Linked DNA regions of Azotobacter salinestris. Each later gene encodes a partner of the first gene's protein in a complex. Links are inferred from orthologs where the notes say so. Each region holds a gene or a part of one and is shown in the gene's direction. Other genes may lie near its edges.

Region 1 (3,619 bases):
CGGCGAACGACAGGCCGATGCTCATGCCGATCATGGCCATGGCCTTGGTGCGATGCTGCTCGCGGGTCAGGTCGGAGAGCAGCGCCATCACTGCTGCCGAGATGGCCCCGGCCCCCTGCAGCACGCGGCCGGCGACGATGCCCCAGATGGAGTCGGCATTGGCCGCCAGTACCGCCCCGGCGGCGAAGATAACCAGACCGGCATAGATCACCGGACGCCGGCCGATGCGGTCGGAAAGGATGCCGAACGGGATCTGCAGCACCGCCTGGGTCAGGCCGTAGGCGCCGATTGCCAGGCCGATCAGAGTTGGCGTGGCATCCGTCAGGTCCATGCCATAGGTGGCAAGCACCGGCAGCACCATGAACATGCCCAGCATGCGAAAGGCGAATACCAGCGCCAGTCCGCCGCCCGCCCGGATTTCGCTGCCACTCATGCGCTCGCGATCGTGCATGCTCCAGTCCTCGTGAAAATGCGCGATTCTACCAGCCGCCGTTCGGCCAGCACATGCCAGCCGGCCGGGCGTTTCCCGGCTTCCCGCGGTGCGCCGTATACTCGCGGATTTCCGCCCGCCATGCGAGGCCGCTTTGGACAAGATCCTGATCCGTGGGGCGCGCACCCACAACCTGAAGAACATCGACCTGACCCTGCCCCGCGACAAGCTGATCGTCATCACCGGCCTGTCCGGCTCCGGCAAATCCTCGCTGGCCTTCGACACCCTCTATGCCGAAGGCCAGCGCCGCTACGTGGAATCCCTCTCGGCCTACGCCCGGCAATTCCTGTCGATGATGGAAAAGCCCGATGTCGATGCCATCGAGGGCCTGTCGCCGGCGATTTCCATCGAGCAGAAATCCACCTCGCACAACCCGCGCTCCACCGTCGGCACCATCACCGAGATCTACGACTACCTGCGCCTGCTCTACGCCCGCGTCGGCACACCGCGCTGTCCAGAGCACGACGTGCCGCTGGAGGCGCAGACCGTCAGCCAGATGGTCGATCAGGTGCTGGCGCTACCGGAAGGCAGCAAGCTGATGCTGCTGGCTCCTGTGGTCCGCGAGCGCAAGGGCGAGCACCTCTTGGTGTTCGACGAGTTGCGCGCCCAAGGCTTCGTCCGCGCGCGAGTCGACGGCCGGCTCTTCGAGCTGGACGAGTTGCCCAAGCTGGACAAGCAGAAGAAGCACAGCATCGACGTGGTGGTGGACCGCTTCAAGGTGCGCGGCGACCTGCAGCAGCGCCTGGCCGAATCCTTCGAGACTGCGCTGAAACTGGCCGACGGCATCGCCCTGGCGGTACCGATGGAGGGCGAGGCCGGCGAAGAGCTGATCTTCTCCGCACGCTTCGCCTGCCCCCACTGCGGGCACTCGATCGGTGAGCTGGAACCCAAGCTGTTCTCCTTCAACAACCCGGCCGGGGCCTGCCCCTCCTGCGACGGCCTGGGCGTCAAGCAGTACTTCGATCCGCGCCGACTGGTCGATGGCAAGCTGTCCCTCGCCGCAGGCGCGATCCGCGGCTGGGATCGGCGCAACGTCTACTACTTCCAGATGCTCGGCTCGCTGGCCGCACACTATGGCTTCAGCCTCGAGGAACCGTTCGCGGACCTGCCTGCCACTGTACAGAAGACCCTGCTACACGGCAGCGGCCGCGAAAGCATCGAGTTCCGCTATCTCAACGACCGTGGTGACATCGTGGTCCGCGCCCATCCGTTCGAGGGCATCATTTCCAACCTCGAGCGTCGCTATCGAGAAACCGAATCCGCCAGCGTCCGCGAGGAACTTGCCAAGCTGCTCAGCAGCCAGCCTTGCCCCGACTGCCGCGGCACCCGCCTGCGCCGCGAGGCGCGACACGTCTGGGTCGGTGAAAAGACCCTGCCGGCGGTCACCGCCCTGCCGGTGGGCGAGGCCTGCAGCTATTTCTCCGACCTGTCGCTGAGCGGCCGGCGCGGCGAGATCGCCGGGAAGATCCTCAAGGAGATCCGCGAGCGCCTGCAGTTCCTGGTCAACGTCGGCCTCGACTACCTGACCCTGGATCGCAGTGCCGACACCCTGTCCGGTGGCGAGGCGCAGCGCATTCGCCTGGCCAGCCAGATCGGCGCCGGCCTGGTCGGCGTGATGTACATCCTCGACGAACCCTCCATCGGCCTGCATCAGCGCGACAACGAGCGCCTGCTGGCCACCCTCACCCACCTGCGCGACCTGGGCAACACGGTGATCGTGGTGGAGCACGACGAGGATGCCATCCGCCTGGCCGACTATCTGGTCGACATAGGTCCGGGGGCCGGCGTGCATGGCGGACAGATCGTCGCCGAGGGCGCGCCGGCCGAAGTGATGGCCCACCCCGCGTCGCTGACCGGCAAGTACCTCTCCGGCCGCATGAAGATCGAGGTCCCGGCCGAGCGCACCCCCCGCGACGCCAAAAGGCTCCTCAAGCTCAAGGGGGCCCGTGGCAACAACCTGCAGAACGTCGACCTGGAGATCCCGGTGGGCCTGCTCACCTGCATTACCGGGGTGTCCGGTTCGGGCAAGTCGACCTTGATCAACAACACCCTGTTTCCCCTCACCGCCACGGCATTGAATGGCAGCAGCGCGCTGGAAACTGCCCCCCACGACAGCTTCGACGGCCTGCAGCATCTGGACAAGGTGGTCGATATCGACCAGAGCCCGATCGGCAGGACGCCACGCTCGAATCCAGCCACCTATACCGGACTGTTCACGCCCATTCGCGAGCTGTTCGCCGGAGTGCCGGAGTCGCGCTCGCGCGGCTACAACCCCGGGCGATTCTCCTTCAACGTCAAGGGCGGACGCTGCGAGGCCTGCCAGGGTGACGGTGTGATCAAGGTGGAGATGCACTTTCTACCGGACATCTACGTTCCCTGCGATGTCTGCAAGGGCAAGCGCTACAACCGCGAAACCCTCGAAGTGAAATACAAAGGGAAAAACATCCACGAAGTGCTGGAAATGACTATCGAGGAAGCCCGCGACTTCTTCGATGCCGTACCGGCCGTGGCGCGCAAGCTGCAGACGCTCATCGATGTTGGTCTCTCCTACATTCGCCTGGGTCAGAGCGCCACGACCCTGTCCGGCGGCGAGGCGCAACGGGTCAAGCTGAGCCGCGAACTGTCGAAACGGGATACCGGCAAGACCCTGTACATTCTCGACGAGCCCACCACGGGCCTGCATTTCGCCGACATCCAGCAGCTCTTGGACGTGTTGCACCGGCTGCGCGACCACGGCAACACCGTGGTGGTGATCGAGCATAATCTGGACGTAATCAAGACTGCCGACTGGATCGTCGATCTCGGCCCCGAGGGGGGCTCGCGAGGCGGCAGGATCATCGGCGCGGGGACGCCCGAGGAGATCGCCCGGATGGCACATTCCCATACCGGACGTTTTCTCAAGCCACTGCTGGAGCGCGACCGGGCTTGATCGGGACAACCAGGGCAAGAGCCGGCTCCTGAGGGAGCCGGTTTCTCGCTTGCCACTGGGCAACCAGGCGATCTGCCAAGCTTGACTCCTCCAGCCCTGCGACACCCTCGCATACGCCGAGTCGGCCGCGAGGAGGCAGGCTTTGGCACCGCAGGGCTTGCCTGCCGATAGATTGGGACGCCCCTTATGGCTGACACGGA
Region 2 (4,239 bases), 2.1 Mb from region 1 along the record:
TGTGCTGGATGCTGTTCTGCTTGCCGACGACCTCGGCCAGCTCATCGCGAACGAATTGCTCGACGGAGCGACCGGCGGCGCCTTCCTTGTACTTGGCGGCCATCTTGCCCAGGTCGACGGAGGCGGCACCGAGCTTCAGCTCGCTCATCGCCTTGAGGATCGGGAAGGTCTCGTGCACCGAGAGCTCGGCCTCGTCGGTCTGGCGATGGCGGGCGAAGCGATGGGCCTTGAGGATCGCGATGACGGAGCGGTTGATCAGGCTGCGGCCGAAGATCGAGGTCACCACGTTGTTGTTGCGGTAGAGCTGGCCAATCAGCGGGATCATCGCCTCTGCGAGCGCTTCACGGTCAATCCATTCACCAAGACACTGGTCGGGCTTCTGATTCACGGGCGACACCTTCTTACGTGTAGGGGCTAATAAAAATGACTACATTATGACCATGCCGGCACAGGCCGGCAATCAACAGCGGATGAAACACTGACAGCAAAGCACGCGGATAGTTACAATCGGCCGGATATCAATTTTTCCCCGGAGCCACGCCTCTTCGTGTCCGTACTGCGTCTTCCGAGCCTGCCGGCAGCCCCCGGCAAACAACACTGGGGCAACCTGCCGGGCACGGCACTCCCGCTGGCGATTGCCGAAGCCGCCAGTGCCGCCGCCAAGCGCTTTACCCTGCTTCTCACCGCCGACAGCCTGAGCGCCGAGCGCCTGGAACAGGAACTGCGCTTCTTTGCCCCCGGGCTCCCGGTACTGCAGTTTCCGGACTGGGAAACCCTGCCCTACGACCTTTTCTCGCCCCACCAGGACATCGTCTCGCAGCGCATCGCCAGCCTCTACCGCCTGCCGGAACTGAGCCACGGCGTGCTGGTGGTACCGATCACCACCGCCCTGCACCGCCTGGCGCCTAAGCCCTTCCTGCTGGGCAGCAGCCTGGTGCTGGACGTCGGCCAGCGGCTCGATGTGGAGCAGATGCGCCAGCGCCTGGAAGCGGCCGGCTACCGCTGCGTGGAGACCGTCTACGAACACGGCGAATTCGCCGTGCGCGGCGCACTGATCGACCTCTTTCCCATGGGCAGCGAGCGGCCCTACCGCATCGACCTGTTCGACGACGAAATCGAGACCCTGCGCACCTTCGACCCGGAGACCCAGCGCTCGATCGACAAGGTCGAGTCGATCCGCCTGCTGCCAGCCCGCGAATTCCCGCTGCGCAAGGAGGCGGTCGCCACCTTCCGCGCCCGCTTCCGCGAGCGCTTCGACGTCGACTTTCGCCGCTGCCCGATCTATCAGGACCTCGCCAGCGGTATCACCCCGGCCGGCATCGAGTACTACCTGCCGCTGTTCTTCGAGGAAACCGCCACCCTCTTCGACTACCTGCCGTCCACCACCCAGGTGTTCTCCCTGCCCGGCATCGAACAGGCCGCCGAGAACTTCTGGAGCGACGTGCGCAACCGCTACGAGGAGCGTCGCCTCGATCCGGAACGCCCGCTGCTGCCGCCCGCCGAGCTGTTCCTGCCGGTGGAGGACTGCTTCGCCCGGCTGAAGGACCGGCCGCGGGTGATCGTCTCGGCCGAAGAGATCGAACCCGGCGTCGGTCGCGAGCGCCTGCCCGCGCGCCACCTGCCGTCGCTGGCCTTGGATGCCAAGGCCAGCCAGCCACTGGCGGCCCTGGCCGACTTCCTCGGCGAGTTTCCCGGCCGCGTGCTGTTCACCGCTGAGTCGGCCGGGCGCCGCGAGGTGCTGCTGGAACTGCTCGCACGCCTGAACCTGCGCCCGCAGAACGTCGACGGCTGGCCGGGCTTTCTCGCCAGCGCGGAGCGCCTGGCCATCGCCATCGCCCCGCTGGACGATGGCTTGCTGCTCGAGCAGCCCGCTCTGGCGCTGGTCACGGAGAGCCTGCTGTTCGGCCAGCGGGTCATGCAGCGCCGGCGCCGGGAAAAGGTGCGCGAGGGCGGCGACAACGTCATCAAGCACCTCACCGAACTGCGAGAGGGCGCACCGGTGGTGCACATCGACCACGGCGTCGGCCGCTATCGCGGCCTGGTCACCCTGGAGGTCGAGGGCCAGGCCGCCGAGTTCCTCATGCTCGAATATGCCGAGGAAGCCAAGCTCTACGTGCCGGTGGCCAACCTGCACCTGATCGCCCGCTATACCGGCAGCGACGACGCCCTCGCCCCGCTGCACCGGCTGGGCTCGGAGCAATGGCAGAAGGCCAAGCGCAAGGCCGCCGAGCAGGTCCGCGACGTCGCCGCCGAGCTGCTCGACATCTATGCCCGCCGCGCCGCCCGCGCAGGCTTCGCCTTCAAGGACCCGGCCGCCGACTACGCAGCCTTCAGCGCCAGCTTCCCCTTCGAAGAAACCCCCGACCAGCAGGCGGCCATCGACGCGGTGCGCGCCGACATGCTGGCGCCCAGGCCGATGGACCGCCTGGTCTGCGGCGACGTCGGCTTCGGCAAGACCGAGGTGGCCATGCGTGCCGCCTTCATCGCCGTGCACAGCGGCCGGCAGGCCGCCGTGCTGGTGCCTACTACCCTGCTCGCCCAGCAGCACTACAACAGCTTCCGTGACCGCTTCGCCGACTGGCCGGTGAAGGTCGAGGTGATGAGCCGTTTCAAGTCGGCCAAGGATGTCGAAGGCGCCATCGCCGCGCTGGCCGAGGGCAAGATCGACATCGTCATCGGCACCCACAAGCTTCTGCAGGACGACGTCGAGTTCAAGAACCTGGGCCTGGTCATCATCGACGAGGAGCACCGCTTCGGCGTGCGCCAGAAGGAGCAGCTCAAGGCCCTGCGCAGCGAGGTGGACATCCTCACCCTGACCGCCACGCCGATCCCGCGCACCCTGAACATGGCCGTCGCCGGCATGCGCGACCTGTCGATCATCGCCACTCCGCCGGCACGCCGGCTGTCGGTGCGCACCTTCGTCATGGAGCAGCAGAACACGCTGATCCGCGAGGCACTGCTGCGCGAGCTACTGCGCGGTGGGCAGGTCTACTACCTGCACAACGAGGTGAAGACCATCGACAAGTGCGCCCGCGAGCTGGCCGAACTGGTGCCCGAGGCGCGCATCGCCATCGGCCACGGGCAGATGCGCGAACGCGAACTCGAACAGGTGATGAGCGACTTCTACCACAAGCGCTTCAACGTGCTGGTGGCCTCGACCATCATCGAAACCGGCATCGACGTGCCCAGCGCCAACACCATCGTCATCGAGCGCGCCGACAAGTTCGGCCTGGCCCAGCTGCACCAGCTGCGCGGCCGGGTCGGCCGCAGCCACCACCAGGCCTACGCCTACCTGCTTACCCCGCCGCGCAAGCAGATGACCGAGGACGCGCAGAAGCGCCTGGAGGCCATCGCCGGCGCCCAGGACCTCGGCGCCGGCTTCGTCCTGGCCACCCACGACCTGGAGATCCGCGGCGCCGGCGAGCTGCTCGGCGAAGGCCAGAGCGGGCAGATCCAGGCAGTCGGCTTCACCCTCTACATGGAAATGCTCGAGCGCGCGGTCAAGGCCATCCGCAAGGGCGAGCAGCCGAACCTGGAGCAGCCGCTGGGCGGCGGCCCGGACATCAACCTGCGGATTCCGGCGCTGATCCCCGAAGACTACCTGCCGGACGTGCACGCCCGCCTGATCCTCTACAAGCGCATCGCCTCGGCGGCCGACGCGGAAGAACTCAAGGAGCTGCAGGTGGAAATGATCGACCGCTTCGGCCTGCTGCCCGAGCCGACCAAGCACCTGATGCGCCTGACGCAGCTCAAGCTGCAGGCGGAGCAGCTCGGTATCGCCAAGATCGATGCCGGCCCCCAGGGCGGGCGCATCGAGTTCGCCGCCCATACCTGCGTCGATCCCCTGGTGCTGATCAAGCTGATCCAGAGCCAGCCGAACCGCTACAAATTCGAAGGCGCCACCCTGCTCAAGTTCCAGATCCCCATGGAGCGCCCGGAAGAACGCTTCAACACCCTCGAGGCGCTGCTCGAGCGCCTGACTCCGCCATCCGCTTAAGGACAGACCCCCATGCGTGCGCTACGCCTGCTTCCCCTGCTGTTCGCCCTGCTCGCTCCCGCTGCGTTTGCCGAGGGGCTGTATCAGATCGAATTGATCCTGTTCCGCCAGCCCGGCGATCTGCTGCTCGCCGGCCAGCCGCCGGCGGAGAACTGGGCCACTGGCGCACAAACCCTGAACGATACGAATCGCCGGACCCCGACCCTGGAAGAACAGGCGGCCAAGCTATCGAAAACCGAAGG

The links.
Region 2: the proteins of uvrA (region 1) and mfd are in contact, whole or in part, in a crystal structure (PDB 4DFC), measured with the Escherichia coli proteins. The link is inferred for Azotobacter salinestris from one-to-one orthologs.

The regions. Positions count from the first base shown.
Region 1 is NZ_CP045302.1:3,428,955-3,432,573, reverse strand. The notes cover bases 230-3,619. They hold uvrA (excinuclease ABC subunit UvrA), read left to right. Parts: upstream 230-584; coding sequence 585-3,419; downstream 3,420-3,619. Other genes in these bases: GCU53_RS16005 (MFS transporter), read right to left, coding at 230-451. Outside these bases: more of GCU53_RS16005, read right to left, coding at 1-229. UniProt on the Escherichia coli protein: The UvrABC repair system catalyzes the recognition and processing of DNA lesions. UvrA is an ATPase and a DNA-binding protein. A damage recognition complex composed of 2 UvrA and 2 UvrB subunits scans DNA for abnormalities.
Region 2 is NZ_CP045302.1:1,378,134-1,382,372, forward strand. Bases 188-4,197 are described here. They hold mfd (transcription-repair coupling factor), read left to right. Parts: upstream 188-547; coding sequence 548-3,997; downstream 3,998-4,197. Other genes in these bases: GCU53_RS06480 (glyceraldehyde-3-phosphate dehydrogenase), read right to left, coding at 188-388; GCU53_RS06490 (CsiV family protein), read left to right, coding at 4,010-4,197. Outside these bases: more of GCU53_RS06480, read right to left, coding at 1-187; more of GCU53_RS06490, read left to right, coding at 4,198-4,239. UniProt on the Escherichia coli protein: Couples transcription and DNA repair by recognizing RNA polymerase (RNAP) stalled at DNA lesions. Mediates ATP-dependent release of RNAP and its truncated transcript from the DNA, and recruitment of nucleotide excision repair machinery to the damaged site.